4 regions of the Vibrio sp. 2132-1 genome follow, and region 1 is predicted to be linked to each of the others. Evidence: predicted binding sites of a transcription regulator. Region 1 holds the regulator's gene; each other region holds the start of a gene.
The links. Region 1 encodes CRP, which controls carbon source genes, mostly activating them, when cyclic AMP is high. Its sites were predicted from a motif close to TGTGANNNNNNTCACA; they were not measured.

Region 1 (4,200 bases):
CCGAAGTTTGTTCTGCCAGATAACATTGATTACCGTCTCTTTGAACACGGTGGCCATGTTGGCTTCCTGACAGGAACGGCGTTAAAACCTAAGTTTTGGTTGGAGGAAGCGCTGCCCGCGTATTACGAAAGTATCGCCGCAGATTACCTTTCTGCTGTATCCAAGCAACGAACGCAGTAAACTAGCCGCTCATCATAAAAGTTAGAGGTATTTATGATCATTCCATGGCAAGACATTGCGCCGGAAACATTGGAAAACTTAATTCGTGAATTCGTCTTACGCGAAGGAACGGATTACGGAACCGTCGAGGTTTCTTTGCAAGACAAAATTGATCAAGTCAAAGCTCAATTGGAAAAAGGTGAAGCGGTTATCGTGTTCTCTGAGCTACACGAAACCGTCGATATTCAACATAAAACAAAATTTTAGACCCTTCACATTTTACCGTATCCCACTCGATGACAAGGTATTGTTACGTGCTATAGTGGGATATCGACCGTGCAGTAGTAACTCTACTGCACATTACAGGTAAGTAATTTTCGACAAGGTTTGTCATGTCAGCTAAACACCCAATTATTGCGGTTACTGGTTCGTCCGGTGCCGGCACGACCACTACATCTGAAGCCTTCCGTAAAATGTTCAATATGATGAACGTTAAACCCGCATGGGTTGAAGGCGATAGCTTCCATCGCTTTACTCGCCCAGAGATGGACATCGAAATCCGCAAAGCCCGCGAGCAAGGTCGACACATTAGCTACTTTGGCCCACAAGCTAATGACTTCCCGGGATTAGAAGAGTTTTTCCGTAAGTTCGGGCATGACGGCACTGGCAGCGTGCGCCGTTATCTGCACACGTTTGACGAAGCGGTTCCCTACAATCAAATGCCAGGCACGTTTACACCGTGGCAAGACTTACCCGAAAACAGCGACGTGCTGTTTTATGAAGGGTTACATGGTGGCGTGGTCGATGGCGATGTTAATGTTGCTCAACATGTGGATTTCTTAATTGGCATGGTGCCGATTGTGAACTTAGAGTGGATCCAAAAATTCGTACGTGACACTCGCGATCGCGGCCATTCGCGTGAAGCGGTAATGGACTCAATCGTGCGATCCATGGACGATTACCTCAACTATATCACTCCGCAGTTTTCTCGTACTCACATCAACTTCCAGCGCGTACCGACCGTTGATACTTCCAACCCACTTAATGCAAAAGGCATCCCTAGTTTGGATGAGAGTTTTGTGGTGATTCGCCTACGCGGTATCAAGAATGTCGACTTCCCATATCTGCTGGCCATGATTGATGGCTCATTCATGTCACGCCACAACACGATTGTCGTACCCGGCGGTAAGATGAGCTTTGCAATGGAGCTCATAGTTCGGCCTATCCTACAACAGCTCATCGAAACAGGGAAAATTGGCTAAAAACCTGCCTGCGAAGATGTTTACTTTTCATACCGTGATCATGTGCACAGTTTTGCTTACAAAATCTCAATCATGGCACGATTAAAATCAAGAAATCGTTTTCGAAAAAGGATACTATTTCTTACCGAAACACAAGAGAGCTTGCAGCATATAAAAAGTGCTCTTATTCTAGTAGGCCTAATTCAGGCTTAGCTAAAATATGGATAGCGCAAGCGTACCCTGCAGAGGAAGTGAGATATTATGGTTCTAGGTAAACCTCAAACCGACCCAACATTAGAGTGGTTTCTTTCACACTGTCATATTCATAAGTACCCTTCAAAGAGCACGCTAATTCACGCGGGCGAAAAGGCAGAAACTTTGTACTACATCGTTAAAGGTTCTGTTGCGGTTCTTATCAAAGACGAAGAAGGTAAGGAGATGATCCTTTCTTACCTAAACCAAGGAGACTTTATTGGTGAACTTGGTCTATTCGAGGAAGACCAAGAGCGCACAGCTTGGGTTCGTGCTAAATCTCCTTGTGAAGTTGCTGAAATTTCTTTCAAGAAGTTCCGTCAGCTTATCCAAGTAAACCCAGACATCCTAATGCGTCTTTCTGCGCAGATGGCTCGTCGTCTTCAAGTAACTAGCCAAAAAGTGGGTGACCTGGCGTTCCTAGACGTAACTGGTCGTATCGCTCAGACGCTTCTGAACCTTGCAAAACAACCAGACGCAATGACTCACCCAGACGGCATGCAAATCAAGATCACTCGTCAAGAAATCGGTCAAATTGTTGGCTGTTCTCGTGAGACAGTAGGTCGTATCTTGAAGATGCTAGAAGAGCAGAACCTAATCTCTGCTCACGGTAAAACCATCGTGGTTTACGGTACTCGTTAATCTCGAACTAGAGTGACACGAACAAAATTATAAAAGCCACCAATGGCAACATTGGTGGCTTTTTATTTACTCATGACCAAATGAGATAGGGTGCAGCGAACACTAATGAGTAAGCTTAACAGGTTAACCCTAAAACTTAGCCATTCGTACTTTCAAAGATTTTGTCAGCTGAAGCGGCCACGAAACCTGGGTACAAATCACCATTTTCCATCGGATAGCGCTTAGCAAATTCATAAAACCCGCCAGGGATAATTTCAGTGCCTTCGCTAAAACGAACCGCTACTTTATCTGCCATGGTCGATGACTGCTCTAGCAACACCTCAGGAGTGCCCTTCACTTCACCACCATTTTCATTAATGGTAAACCCAGCGGTACGCAGATGATCGTTTACCTGCTTCACTTCTTCATATTCATTGAGCTGGTTAACGCTCACCGTGAAGTGGTTTGCTCCGTAACCATGCGCCGCAAGCCAAGATGCGTACTCACTTTCTTTAGCCAACGTTTGGTAATCAGCAAAGCTTAAATCCCACAAGCGTCCACCATGTAAGAATGCGCTATCTTTCAGCTTGTCAGCATCGATTTGTGCCACCAAATTTTTCACAATCTCTTGTAGCTCAGGCGAGCACTCTTCAACTTTTAGCTCACTAATAAATACTTTAGGTTGCTTCGGATCTGGGTGCTCATAGTGCTTAGCAACCAGCTTTTTGCTTTCGAAAATGTAATCACCACACGCCTTGTAACCAATAGCTACAAATGGCTTAGCTAGAGTTTCAATACCAAGAGGCGCGATATTGAAGGTACGTAAAGCTATATGATCATTAATCAGAGGCTCATCTTCTTGAAGCAGCTGATGCACTTTAGCAGCCGAAGGGCAAAGACGTTGAATGTAATCTTGCCATAGCGATTCAAATAACACATCGGGCGTCATAACGACTCCTTGTTACGAGATGTAGAGTTTAAAGGTAAGCGGAAGTTGGCTGCTCGTTCACAACAAAAGTTGTCCAGAATAATGAACGAGCAACCATCAACCTGTGACGGTAAATGCCAGTCAGTCAACACGCTTTTCCGAGTCTTTGCTCACTTTTCGTGTTCTGCCAACGATCACTACAACCCATACCTAAATGATGCGCCGGCAAGGTGAGCCGCAATGCATAGTTGCGACTCTATTATTAAAACTTATAGTGCTACACCTGGACTCAATGTTGCAGGCAAGACAGTTTCTTGACCTTCCATTGATGCCATTGGGTACGCACAGTAATCTGCTGCGTAGTAAGCGCTTGGGCGCAAGTTACCCGACGCCCCCGGACCACCAAATGGCGCATCACCGCTTGCCCCAGTAAGCTGGCGGTTACGGTTCACGATTCCTGCACGAATGTGGTCAACGAAGTATTCCCATTCTTGGTCGTCGGTTGAAACCAAACCAGCAGATAAGCCAAAGCGCGTATCGTTTGCTAGCGCCACGGCTTTGTCTAATCCTTCGTAGCGCACCACTTGCAGAAGTGGGCCGAAGTACTCTTCATCTGGTAACTCAGCAATGTTCGTTACATCAATGATGCCTGGAGAAACAAACGCCGCCTCTCCTGCTTTCGCTTCAATCAAGCTTTCACCGCCAAGAGACTGTAGATTAGCTTGTGCATCAAGAATAAACTTGGCTGCCGCGACCGAAATTTGCGGTCCCATAAATGGCGCAGGTTCTGCAAATGGTTGGTCTACGCGAATATTGCGTGTCGCTTCAATGAGTGTGGTGATAAGCGCATCGCCTTTTTCACCCAATGGCACATACAAACGACGAGCACACGTACAACGCTGCCCAGCACTGATAAACGCTGACTGGATGATGGTGTAAACCGTGGCATCCAAATCACCATATTTATCAGAGATCACCATCGGGTTATTACCACCCATT
Region 2 (4,200 bases), on a different contig from region 1:
TTTGTGGGAATTGAATTCTATCATCAAGCAAAACGGCTTCGCTGTGAGCTTGATTAATCAAGCTAATGGCATCGTCTAGCTCTTTTACCCCTGACACCATTGGCAATAAGATACTTAAGTTTCCGCTTTCTGCACTCGCTCTTAACATTGCACGCAGCTGGATCAAGAAAATGTCTGGATGATCCAATGTAAAACGAATGCCACGCCAGCCTAGAAACGGATTATCTTCTTCAATGGGCAAATACGGCAAAGGTTTGTCACCACCAATATCCAAAGTACGCATCACTACTCGTTGATTCGGATAGCTGTTAAGTATTGCTTGGTATTGATGATACTGCTCATCTTCCGAAGGAAAGTGATGCTGAAGTAAAAATGCAATCTCAGTTCGGTACAACCCAACACCATCAACACCTGTGTTGATGGCAATATTACTGTCTGCACTGAGTCCCGCATTCAGCATAATTTCGATATGGTGATTATCTTGCGTAACCGCAGGGAGTGCGAGGTCCTGGTTTACCATGGCAAACAGTTCAGACTCTTCGCTTACTAAGCTGCGATACTCTCGCAACAACTGGCGGTTTGGCTCTAAGAAGATCTCACCCGTATAGCCGTCGACTATCCCGAGTTTGCCATTCACCACATCCGGATTAATGTTGGCGCCCATGACTGCAGGGACCCCAAGAGCTCGAGATAAAATGGCAGCGTGAGAGTTTGCGCCTCCCTCTAATGATACGACGGCTAACAAGAACTCTTTAGGTACAGAAGCGAGCAAGGTGGCAGTGAGTTCATTCGCCACCAAAATAATGGGACGATCAATTGCAGAATTTTCTTGCTCGCTGTTGTGCAGAAAATAGAGCAGCCTTTGCCCTAACTCTCGGATATCTTGCGCTCTTTCACGCATGTATACATCCGACATTCTGGCAAATCGATTCGAGTATGACTCTACAACTTGGCGTAACGCCCAGTCTGCCCTGTCTCCTTTTTCAATCTGCTTCTTCAAATCACCGCGAAGCATCGGATCATTCAGTAAGTGAGTAAACAGATCGAAGATCGCCAGAGCATCTTTGTTGATTTCACTGTCCAGTTTTTTCCGCATACGGCGAAAGTCATTTAACGCTCGCTCTATGGCCACCAGTAGTGTCTCGTGCTCGCGTTCCTTATCTAACGTGGACGAAGGGAAAATATCCGATAAACTCGGCTGGGTATTGTCGAACCAAAACTCTCCAATCGCGACACCAGTAGACGCAGGCAAACCTTTTAATACCGTGGGTTTAGATGCTAACTGCCAATGCCCAAGATTCTGCGCATGTGCAATGAGCACCGCTAACTGAGCGGATAAAGTAACAAGAAACGATTCTTCCATTTCACTAAACAAGCGCGGCGTTTTTTGTTGGATCACCAACACACCTAAAACTTGTTTACGATGAATGATTGGAGTAGCTAAAAAAGAGTGGTAAATCTGTTCGCCGAGTTGAGGAAAGAATTTGAACTCGGGGTGTTTTGAGGCTTCGGCAAGGTTAAGGGGTTCAGCGCTTCGTTTTACCAACCCAACCAAGCCTTCATTGAAGTTGATATGAATACTATCACCTTCAAAAATAAGGCCTTGAGTTGCCATTAACTCAAGGCGCTGCATTTCTTCATTAGCAAGATAGATAGTACAGCACTCAGTACTAAGGGCAGCACAAGTCTCTTTCACCAATATATCGAGTGCCAGATGCACATCATCGACCCTGGAGACTTTCTCAACTATTTCCCTTAGCTGACTGAGCATGATTATCCTCTACGTTGCTTTTTTCTTTTCCCTTTCGCTTTTCTCTCTCGAAAAGGCATGGCTAAGGATGCAAATTCTTTCATCGCTCGTCGATAAACATCTCGCTTGAAAGAAACAACTTGCCTAACTGGATACCAGTAACTTACCCAGCGCCAACCATCAAATTCAGGGGATTTTCCGCGTTGCATATTAATGCGAGACTCATCGCATTCTAATCTCAGCAGAAACCATTTCTGTTTTTGGCCGATACAAACAGGCTTGGAGTCCCAACGCACCAATCGCTTTGGTAGCTTATATCTTAACCAATGACGACTTGTTGCAATGATCTTAACGTCTTTTTTCGTTAAACCGACTTCTTCGTATAACTCCCTGAACATGGCTTGTTCAGGGGTTTCACCTTCGTCAATCCCACCTTGTGGAAATTGCCATGAGTGTTGCCCGTATCGTTTAGCCCAGAAGACCTGACCATGGTTATTACATATCACAATACCAACATTAAGTCGGTAACCATCGCCATCTATCACTGGCTAACCTCTATGAATAAATTTTTTATTACCGTGATTTTTCCACATATCCCCATTACTAGCAAACTTACTGATGTGATATGAGCAAGATTTATTACCTTTTCACCATTTTTGGATATCTTTTAATCAAACCATACCTTATCAACACAAGAGTGAGACATTGCCCACATTTATTCACCTTTTCTGTGAATAACTTTGTGAAGAATTCAATTCAAATGAGTAATTCAGTTCAATCCCATCAAAAGCAAAACAAATGAAGAAACAAAAAAAACAAACATAACATATTGATAAAAAAGCATTTATTTTTAAAAATAACGATAATTCGATCTTCAGTTTCTTGATGATCTTTTCACCAAACTCAGATCGGTCAAAGATCCACCAACAGGCTATTTATCCACACTCACCTGCTATTCGTTTAGATGATTACAACAAAATCAACCCCAAAAATGCATTTTAACCCCTGTTTATTCATACAGACCTCGTCAGGATCTTATCAATACCTCCTCCACCTGTGGATAAGTTATGAATTGATCGTTCTTACACCGCCTCGGTGAAATCTTAAACAGTAGATTTGGTCGGAGTTTGATAAACTATATTTTTTGTAATACCACCTTGTAACTATGAAACCAGAACCACAAACAGAAGCAGAGCTATTGGAACGAGCGCATGATATGGCAGGACTCAGTTTTGCTGAGTTGGCCGCCGAGGCGAATATGATTGTTCCTGAAAACTTAAAACGTGATAAAGGTTGGGTGGGTCAATTACTCGAATGGCACTTGGGCGCTCCAGCTGGCAGTAAACCTCAACAAGATTTCGCAAAACTAGGGATCGAGTTGAAAAGTATTCCGATCAGTTACTCTGGCAAACCTTTAGAAACAACCTTTGTTTCTGTGGCGCCCCTCACTGGCGTTCATGGTCTTACATGGGAAACAAGTCATGTTCGAAACAAGCTATCTCGTGTCCTTTGGGTACCCGTAGAAGGAGAACGAGAAATCCCACTCCCTGAAAGACGTGTGGGCAGTCCACTCATTTGGTCACCAGATGAAGAAGAAGAGCGGATTTTGCGAAATGACTGGGAAGAGTTAATGGAGATGATCGTCTTGGGAAGATTTGATCAAATTTCCGCCAGACACGGAGAAGCGCTGCATCTTCGCCCTAAAGCCGCAAATGCAAAAGCGCTCACCGAAGCATACAACTCAAATGGTAAGCCGATGAAAACTCTGCCCCGAGGCTTTTACCTTAGAACACAGTTTACTGAACAGATCTTACTCAAGCACTACATTAACACTCAACCAGAATAAAACTATATCAGCTATTTAGTGCGTCACGAGCGATAACTCAATATCGCAGTATGAGGCTGCCTCTTCAGTGCCACATTCGTCATACGCATTGCGCAGCCTTAAATACGCTTTATCGACCCCTAGCCTCAATAGTTCTTCTTTTACTAAGTCTAGAGAGCCAAAATGTATCGGGTCTTCACCGTCTTTAATCGGCTCAAGTTGATGCTTGTACTCCACAGCTAAAAGATAGTCAGAGACATCAGAACACCCAATCACAAATACTTTGGGAGTTTTATAAGTATCTTTATGTGGACCATGTAGCCACATGTCCAATTGATGCTTCTGCATAACATACCTCCTTCACACGATCATTTAAGTGTAGTTAGGCTAACTGTAGCTTTCGAGTTTGCTCTTCCTTTATACGTAAATCATTTGCGATTGCGGCTACAAATCCCCTATATTGGAGTCACTTATTTAGTCGGTAACTCTTCAAGGACGTGATATGCAATACACAAAACTACCGCACTCATCACTTGAGATCAGTAAAATCTGCCTCGGCACTATGACGTTTGGCGAGCAAAACACAGAAAAGGACGCCTTTGAACAGCTCGACTTTGCCCTCGAT
Region 3 (4,200 bases), on a different contig from region 1:
GATTTACTCGATGTACTACGCGCGTGCCATGCCCTTCGCCCAGAAGGCGTAGAATGGCCAGAAAACGAAGATGGCTTCACTAGCTTTAAATTAGAACACTTGTCTGTGGCTAACGGCATAGAACATAGTAACGCGCACGATGCCATGGCAGATGTGGTTGCGACTATCGAAATGGCAAAGAAAGTAAAAGCAGCGCAACCAAAATTGTTTGATTACTTTTTTTCTATGCGCCAAAAGCGCAAGCTCAATGATTTAGTCGACATCGTCAACATGACACCGTTGATGCACGTTTCAGGCATGCTAGGGCGCGAATGTCAGTACACTAGCTGGATTGTGCCTGTTGCTTGGCATCCAACCAATAATAACGCCGTTATCACCATCGATTTAGCGAAAGACCCTCAACCTATTCTTGAGCTATCCGCAGAAGAGCTGCACGAAAGACTCTACACGAAGCGCGAAGATCTTGGTGAATTGCTACCAGTGCCAGTTAAACTAGTTCATTTGAACAAATGCCCTATTCTCGCCCCTGCAAAAACGTTAACGGCTGAAAATGCAGAGTCTATTGGCATTGATCGCCAACAATGTCTCGCCAATCTCGCTTTGTTGCGCCAACATCCTGAAATTAGAGAAAAGCTGATTAGCCTCTTTTCCGTCGAGCGTAAATTCGATAAAAGTGATGACGTCGATACACAGCTTTACGACGGGTTCTTTTCTCCGGCTGATCGCGCAGCTATGGATATCATTCGAGAAACCGACCCGAATAATCTTGCTGCATTAGACATTGAATTTGATGACAAGCGTATTAAACCTCTATTGTTCCGCTATCGTGCGCGTAACTTCCCAGGCACATTAGACGAGCAAGAACAAAGACGCTGGGCACTACACTGTCGAGAAGTGTTTGAAAGCCAAATTGAAGAGTACATGCTGAATTTAGAAAACTTAGTTCACGAACATGAAAGTGACGAAAAGAAGATTGCGATATTAAAATCCGTGTACCGTTATGTAGAGAGCTTAGCTTCCTAACTCCTCCTAATACAAGCGCACCTTATGGTGTGCTTGTTGTTTATATACTGTCAAAATGATTAAAGAACGATTCTTACAACTGATCCAACTGCTCATTTCAATCTTCCTCATCATGGGAGCACTTGGCATCGGAATTACCATTCAAAAGTTCACTGGCGTTTCCGTTCCAGGAAGTGTCATCGGTATGCTCGTACTGTTTTTCTCCATGACTCTTGGGCTTGTAAAAGTCGACTGGGTCAAACCGGGCGCCACGCTATTTATCCGCTATATGATCTTATTGTTCGTTCCTATTAGCGTGGGATTAATGCAACATTTCGATATGCTACTCGCTAATGCCCTCCCTATCATTGCTAGCGCAGTTGGAGGCTCACTCATTGTACTAGTCAGCCTCGCTTGGCTGCTGGACTACTTGTTAAAGGAGAAGCACTGATATGTGGTTAGTTGTTACCATTGCGGTTTTTCTTGTCGCGCGCCAAATTGCAATCAAAGTGAATAATCCTCTAGCAAATCCTTTGCTGATCAGTATTGCAGTGCTCATTCCTTTGCTTACTTACTTAAATGTACCGTTTGAAACGTATTATGCGGATAACGAAGGGATCAGTTTTTTACTTCAACCAGCCGTAGTTGCTCTGGCTTATCCACTATATGAACAACTACCACAAATTAAAGCAAACTGGCGAATCATCACTTTTGCTTGCACAGTAGGCAGTGTGATGTCGATGATGACAACCACCTTGATCGCAGTCGCTTTCAAAGCGGATATCAGTTTAATCGCGAGTCTAGTGGGTAAGTCCGTCACTACACCAATAGCGATGGAAATATCGAGTCACCTCGGTGGTGAAGCCGCCGTTGCAGCGATCTTGGTTCTGATTGTCGGTTTATTGGGCGCAATTTTGGCATACCCAATTTACAATTTGATTGGAATTAAACACCCGATTGCACGTGGTCTGACAATGGGTACAGTCTCTCATGCCTTAGGCACCGCTACTTGTGCAGAGAAACAGCCCATAGATGCCGCGTTCTCATCACTCGCATTGGTTTTATGTGGGATCATAACTTCTATTTTGGCTCCAAGCTTTTTTGCTTTGGCTGTCTGGCTATATCAATAGTTAAGCGCTCTCGGTCTGCCCTCCTTCCGGCAGGCCGTAGCCTTTCCGCTTCTTCCTTACCCTTTTCTAAACCCTATCTTATCTATCAACCTCACCCAGTAATATCGTGAAGGGACTTGATCGAGATATACATTCATAGCATTAGCATTCTAGGTGCTACCACTCGCTCTAGATTACGTAGGCATAAAGTAGCATAGCGGTAAAAGTCGCGTTAGTAACATACTCCTGCTCCTTGGTCATATGAATATATACTGATATGGTTAATTGTGAGACGGAGATAACGCTTCACACCTGTGCAATCGAATACATGTGTGAGCTCACTCTAATTATGTAACAGAATTATCAATTGCATTATTTATCGTGATCTAACGCACGGAACATTTCTATCTTTCACATAGAATAACTGTCCATGCAATAACAAGGATTCAACATGAAAAGTCGCATTGAACAGGCGCTAGCAGGCGCTCCAGAAGCACTTTCCAAACAACTTGCTCCTATCATCCAAGCTGATGATTTTGATGCTACGCTTTCAGTTCAACAATTTGAGCAGTTGCTTTCAGCTACCGGTCTATCAGACAAAGAGCTTCGTGTTGCGCTACTTCCTTTTGCCGCAGCGTACTCCTATGCTCCCCTTTCTGACTTTTATGTCGGCGCTATCGTTCGTGGCCTTTCAGGTCGCCTTTACTTCGGTGCCAACATGGAATTCTTTGGTGTACAGTTGGGTCAAACGGTTCACGCAGAGCAGTCTGCGATTAGCCATGCTTGGATGAAAGGCGAACGTGGTCTTAAGGATATCACTATCAACTTCAGCCCATGTGGTCACTGCCGCCAGTTCATGAATGAGTTATCTACCGCAAACGAGCTTAAAATCCAGCTCCCAGAACGCGAAGAAAAGTCACTTCATGAATACCTGCCTGAAGCCTTTGGACCAAACGATCTCGGTATCGAGTCCGGCTTAATGGCAGAAGTTAAACACCAATTCTCATGTGATGATGAAGACGCACTCATCCAAAGTGCAGTTGAAGCGATGAACATGAGCCACTCTCCATACACCAACAACTTGAGTGGTTTAGCATTAGAGATGACTAGCGGCCGTGTATTCCAAGGCGCTTATGCAGAAAATGCAGCGTTTAATCCTAGCTTGCCACCGCTACAAGTTGCGCTAATCCAAGTTTTACTTGCGGGTGAAAACTTTGACAGCATCAAAGCCGCTGCATTGGTAGAAAACTCTGAAGGTAAGATCAGTCACTTAGCCGATACGCAATCAACGTTGGAAGCGTTGAATCCAGATATTCCGCTTAGTTTTGTCAACGTATAAACGACAAATTCAACAAAAAGCTCTACAACATGTAGAGCTTTTTTATTACCTAAAAACCAAAAGCAAACGTTTGCTTTGTCATAAAACTTCAGTATGATCTCCTGCAATTTCTGTCTCATCACTCTATTTTGTAAGGGAACACTATGTTTGGCACTGCAACTAGCGCAAATGCTACCCGTGTATTACTTTTAGGCTCTGGCGAACTCGGTAAAGAAGTCGCCATTGAATGCCAGAGACTTGGTTTAGAAGTGATTGCTTGTGATCGCTATGCCAATGCTCCAGCGATGCAAGTCGCTCACCGTAGTTATGTTATCGACATGTTAGATGGGAACGCCTTAGAAGAAGTTATTACGAAGGAACAACCTACTTACGTCGTACCAGAAATTGAAGCCATCGCAACCGGCAAACTGGTAGAGCTTGAAGAAAAAGGACTGAATGTTGTTCCAACCGCTAAGGCAACCAGGCTAACAATGAATCGTGAAGGTATCCGACGTTTGGCAGCAGAAGAACTGGAATTGACGACTTCACCTTATCGTTTTGCAGATAACTTTGAAGACTTCAAAGCCGCGGTTGAGCATGTGGGTATTCCGTGCGTGGTGAAGCCAGTGATGAGCTCTTCCGGTAAAGGGCAAAGTGTTATCAAGACCGAAGACGACGTTACAAAAGCATGGGATTACGCTCAGGAAGGCGGACGTACGGGTGCAGGTCGCGTTATCGTGGAAGGTTTTATCGACTTCGATTACGAAATCA
Region 4 (4,200 bases), on a different contig from region 1:
TAATGTTTCCTCTCGTTTCAAATATAAATGTCAATCTTAAAGGGCAGCAGCACAACCTTCGCCGCCGCCCGTATCCTTTTACTTCTCGAATTCGCCGCGTGCGTTTTGGCCCGCAGCCTTAACAAAACCTGCAAACAATGGATGTCCATCGCGAGGAGTCGAGGTGAATTCTGGGTGGAACTGAGCCGCTACAAACCATGGGTGAGCTGGGTTCTCAATCATTTCCACTAACTTCTTGTCCGCAGATAGACCTGATACTTTTAGGCCTGCTTTTTCGATTTGCGGACGAAGCACGTTATTCACTTCGTAACGGTGACGGTGACGTTCATGGATCGTCGCGCTACCGTACAGTTCACGAGCTTTAGTCCCTTTCTCTAGGTGACACAGCTGTGAACCAAGACGCATCGTACCGCCTAGGTCAGACTTTTCAGTACGCTCTTCTACGCTACCTGATTCGTCTACCCACTCTGTGATCAAACCTACCACAGGGTACTTAGTCTCTTTGTTAAATTCTGTTGAATGTGCACCTTCCATACCCGCAACGTTACGCGCGTATTCGATTAGTGCAACTTGCATACCCAAACAAATACCTAGGTAAGGCACGTTATTTTCACGTGCATATTGAGCCGCACGGATCTTGCCTTCAATACCACGATCGCCGAAGCCACCTGGTACTAGGATCGCGTCCAAACCTTCTAGAAGTTCAACGCCTTTTGTTTCGATATCTTGTGAGTCTACATACTTAATTGTGACGCTTAGACGGTTTTTCAAGCCAGCGTGTTTAAGCGCTTCGTTCACAGATTTGTATGCATCTGGTAATTCAATGTATTTACCAACCATACCGATGGTTACTTCACCAGTAGGATTTGCTTCTTCGTAGATAACCTGTTCCCATTCAGAAAGGTCTGCTTCCGGAGCAGTAATACCAAAGCGAGCACACACAAGGTCATCTAGACCTTGAGATTTAATCAACTGAGGGATCTTGTAGATAGAGTCTACATCCTTCATTGAAATTACTGCTTTTTCTGGAACATTACAGAACAGTGCGATTTTTTTACGCTCATTCGCAGGAATAACGCGATCGCTACGGCAAACTAGGATATCTGGCTGAATACCGATAGATAGAAGTTCTTTTACAGAGTGTTGCGTCGGCTTAGTTTTCACTTCGCCCGCTGCCGCTAGGTAAGGAACAAGTGTTAGGTGCATGAACATTGCGCGCTCACGGCCTAGCTCAACAGCTAGCTGACGAATCGCTTCCATAAATGGTAGTGATTCGATATCACCAACAGTACCGCCAACTTCAACGATAGCCACATCATGGCCTTCAGAACCTGCAATAACGCGATCTTTGATTGCGTTAGTGATATGAGGGATAACTTGAATAGTTGCGCCTAGGTAGTCACCACGACGTTCTTTACGAAGTACGTCGGCATAAACACGACCTGCAGTGAAGTTGTTACGCTTGGTCATCTTGGTACGGATGAAACGCTCGTAGTGACCAAGGTCAAGGTCAGTCTCTGCGCCATCTTCTGTAACGAACACTTCACCGTGCTGAGTAGGGCTCATTGTGCCCGGGTCAACGTTGATGTAAGGGTCAAGCTTCATCATAGTCACTTTAAGACCACGAGCTTCTAGAATAGCCGCAAGAGATGCTGCTGCAATACCTTTACCTAGAGAGGATACAACCCCGCCAGTAACAAAAATGTAATTTGTCGTCATGTTTAACCTGAAATTGGTTGAATGAGGGAAATGGAGTGCTTCTGGACGGGAGATAAATATACCAGAAGCTCCTTACCGCCACAACGTGAAATCTATCACACCGTAATTTTTTATTTTTTGCTTCAAATCAAAGTGAGCAAAGACAAACCAAAGTCCGTTTTCGTGTAACCAAACAAGCTGACCTTATATTATGTATTCTGCCAGTTTACCTCTGCCTCGATTCTTCTTGTTTTACTTCATCCCAAAAATGGTCAAGTTCTGATAAAGAACAATCTGTAAGTACTTTGCCTGACTGCTGGACCTTGCCTTCAACTTGTTTAAAACGTCGCGCAAACTTTACGTTTGCTTTTCCTAGCGCGACTTCTGGGTTTTTATCAAGGTGGCGAGCCAAATTGACAGTCGCAAATAGCAAATCACCGAGCTCCAACTCAACTTTCTCTTCATCGGGCTGAACTTGCAGTGCCTCTTCCATGACTTCGTCAATTTCTTCTCGTACTTTATCGACAACCGGGCCAAGTGAATCCCAATCAAACCCAAGTTTTGCACATTTTTTCTGAATTTTTGTAGCACGAGAAAGTGCCGGTAAAGAGTTTGGTATTGAGTCTAGGATACTTTCTTCCGCTTTGCCTACTAGGGCTTTTTCTTTTGCTTTTTCCGCTTCCCAGTTCGCGTTAATTTCCTCGTCAGATTCAAACTCAACATCTGAAAAAACATGCGGGTGGCGACGAGTCAGTTTTTCGTTCACGGTTTCAACGACATCCGAAAAGTCAAACAGCTCTTGCTCTTTCGCTAGCTGACTGTAAAAAATCACCTGAAACAACAAATCCCCTAGCTCTTCTTTTAGATTGGGCCAATCTCGATTTTGAATCGCGTCCACCACTTCGTAGGTTTCTTCTATAGTATGCGGAACGATGGTGTCAAAGGTTTGTTTTAAGTCCCAAGGGCAACCGTTTTCTGGGTCACGCAGCTTCGCCATGATTTGTTCTAACTGTTCAATTGGATGACTCATTTTTTGTTCCTTTAAACCTTTCTATTAAAGAAAAAGGTGAGCAGCCAAAACCACTCACCTTCTACATTATATTTTCTCAGCAGCTTTCACTAAGTAATTGTTACTTTGACAAGGCAACAAATTTTCGCGACTCCTGAGCATAGCCTACTATGTGATGCCCTTGAGCCGGCACGTCGGAATAAGTGCAGCTAACGCAGATAAAAAACCAAATATGACGCAAGTGTAACTCTGTAAATAGTTGAAGTTGTAGCTAGGCGACAAACAAACGAGACTCCATCACATGGTTCACCATGTGATGGAGCGAGTGCGTGCAGTCAACAACGCTACAACGATAACTATGACGAGAGTTTTAGCCGAGGCGTTTCACCGTCATGACATCCTTGATCTGTTCCACACGCTTCGAAACCCGCGAAAGCACCTCAATATTGGTGACTTCTAGGTCAAAGTCCATGATGGCAAGTTGACGTCTGTAGTCGACTCGGTTCTTCATACTGGTCACTTTGATCTTTTCGTTGGCGAACAGTGTCGTAATGTCTTTGAGTAGACCACCTCGCTCCATCGCTTCAACACGCACGGTGAGGATGTATGACCCCACAAAGCCGCTACCCCAGACTGTATCGATGATGCGCTCTGGCGCATGATGGCGCAGTTCTTCTAGCTGTTCACAGTCACTACGGTGTACTGAAATCCCACGACCTTGCGTTATGTAACCAGAGATATCGTCACCTGGAATTGGCTGACAGCAACGTGCTAGATGTGTCATTAGGTTATCGACGCCTTCTACTACAACTGCGTCTTTTTTCGGTCGGCTTTGCGCGGGTGATTTATGCTCAGCTTCTTGCAGTTTTTCCAGTGCTTGCTGGTCTTCTTCCTCTGCCGTTGGCTTGTTAACTAACGCGTTGATATGGTTAATGATTTGATTGATGCGCAAATCACCGCTACCTACCCCAACATACAATTCATCTGGTGTTTTGACGTTAAACCGCTTGAGGGCGTAATGCTCTGCATCTTTTAACGTTGCGCCAATTTTGGCTAACTCATGCTCAAGGATTTCACGACCTGCTTCGAGGTTCTTCTCACGGCTTTGTTTTCGGAACCAGGCGTTAATTTTGGCACGCGCACGACCAGAATGAACGAAGCCTAATGATGGGTTTAACCAGTCACGTGATGGGTTAGGTTCTTTCTGAGTGATAATCTCGACTTGGTCACCCATATGTAATTTATGCGTGAACGGCACAATACGACCTCCGACTTTGGCACCGATACAACGGTGTCCCACTTCGGAGTGAATGTGATAGGCAAAATCTAGCGGCGTTGCCCCCATTGGCAAATCGACAACATCACCACGTGGTGTAAAGGCATAAACACGGTCATCAAAGACTTGGCTACGCAGCTCATCGAGCATTTCGCCAGAGTCAGACATTTCTTCTTGCCAATCCAGTAGCTTACGCAGCCACGTGATCTTCTCATCA

Region 2: rppH (RNA pyrophosphohydrolase) is a predicted target of CRP. The motif match lies at 2,449-2,464, and genes of this name have one in related genera.
Region 3: cdd (cytidine deaminase) is a predicted target of CRP. The motif match lies at 2,443-2,458, and genes of this name have one in related genera.
Region 4: R8N47_RS02025 (CTP synthase) is a predicted target of CRP. The motif match lies at 1,804-1,819, and genes of this name have one in related genera.

Annotation. Positions count from the first base shown of each region.
Region 1 covers NZ_JAWPON010000027.1:15,484-19,683, forward strand. Annotated here, with positions in the region: gene R8N47_RS21890 (hydrolase) at 1-180, shown strand, start outside; gene R8N47_RS21895 (YheU family protein) at 214-426, shown strand; gene R8N47_RS21900 (phosphoribulokinase) at 552-1,421, shown strand; gene crp (cAMP-activated global transcriptional regulator CRP) at 1,662-2,294, shown strand; gene R8N47_RS21910 (DUF1338 domain-containing protein) at 2,431-3,222, opposite strand; gene astD (succinylglutamate-semialdehyde dehydrogenase) at 3,471-4,200, opposite strand, start outside.
Region 2 covers NZ_JAWPON010000008.1:204,924-209,123, reverse strand. Annotated here, with positions in the region: gene ptsP (phosphoenolpyruvate--protein phosphotransferase) at 1-1,771, opposite strand, end outside; gene rppH (RNA pyrophosphohydrolase) at 1,774-2,295, opposite strand; gene mutH (DNA mismatch repair endonuclease MutH) at 2,916-3,596, shown strand; gene R8N47_RS11325 (DUF6482 family protein) at 3,612-3,923, opposite strand; gene R8N47_RS11320 (NADP(H)-dependent aldo-keto reductase) at 4,078-4,200, shown strand, end outside.
Region 3 covers NZ_JAWPON010000004.1:133,660-137,859, forward strand. Annotated here, with positions in the region: gene sbcB (exodeoxyribonuclease I) at 1-1,023, shown strand, start outside; gene R8N47_RS05630 (CidA/LrgA family protein) at 1,079-1,453, shown strand; gene R8N47_RS05635 (LrgB family protein) at 1,455-2,132, shown strand; gene cdd (cytidine deaminase) at 2,563-3,450, shown strand; gene purT (formate-dependent phosphoribosylglycinamide formyltransferase) at 3,594-4,200, shown strand, end outside.
Region 4 covers NZ_JAWPON010000002.1:60,490-64,689, reverse strand. Annotated here, with positions in the region: gene R8N47_RS02025 (CTP synthase) at 79-1,719, opposite strand; gene mazG (nucleoside triphosphate pyrophosphohydrolase) at 1,925-2,728, opposite strand; gene relA (GTP diphosphokinase) at 3,078-4,200, opposite strand, start outside.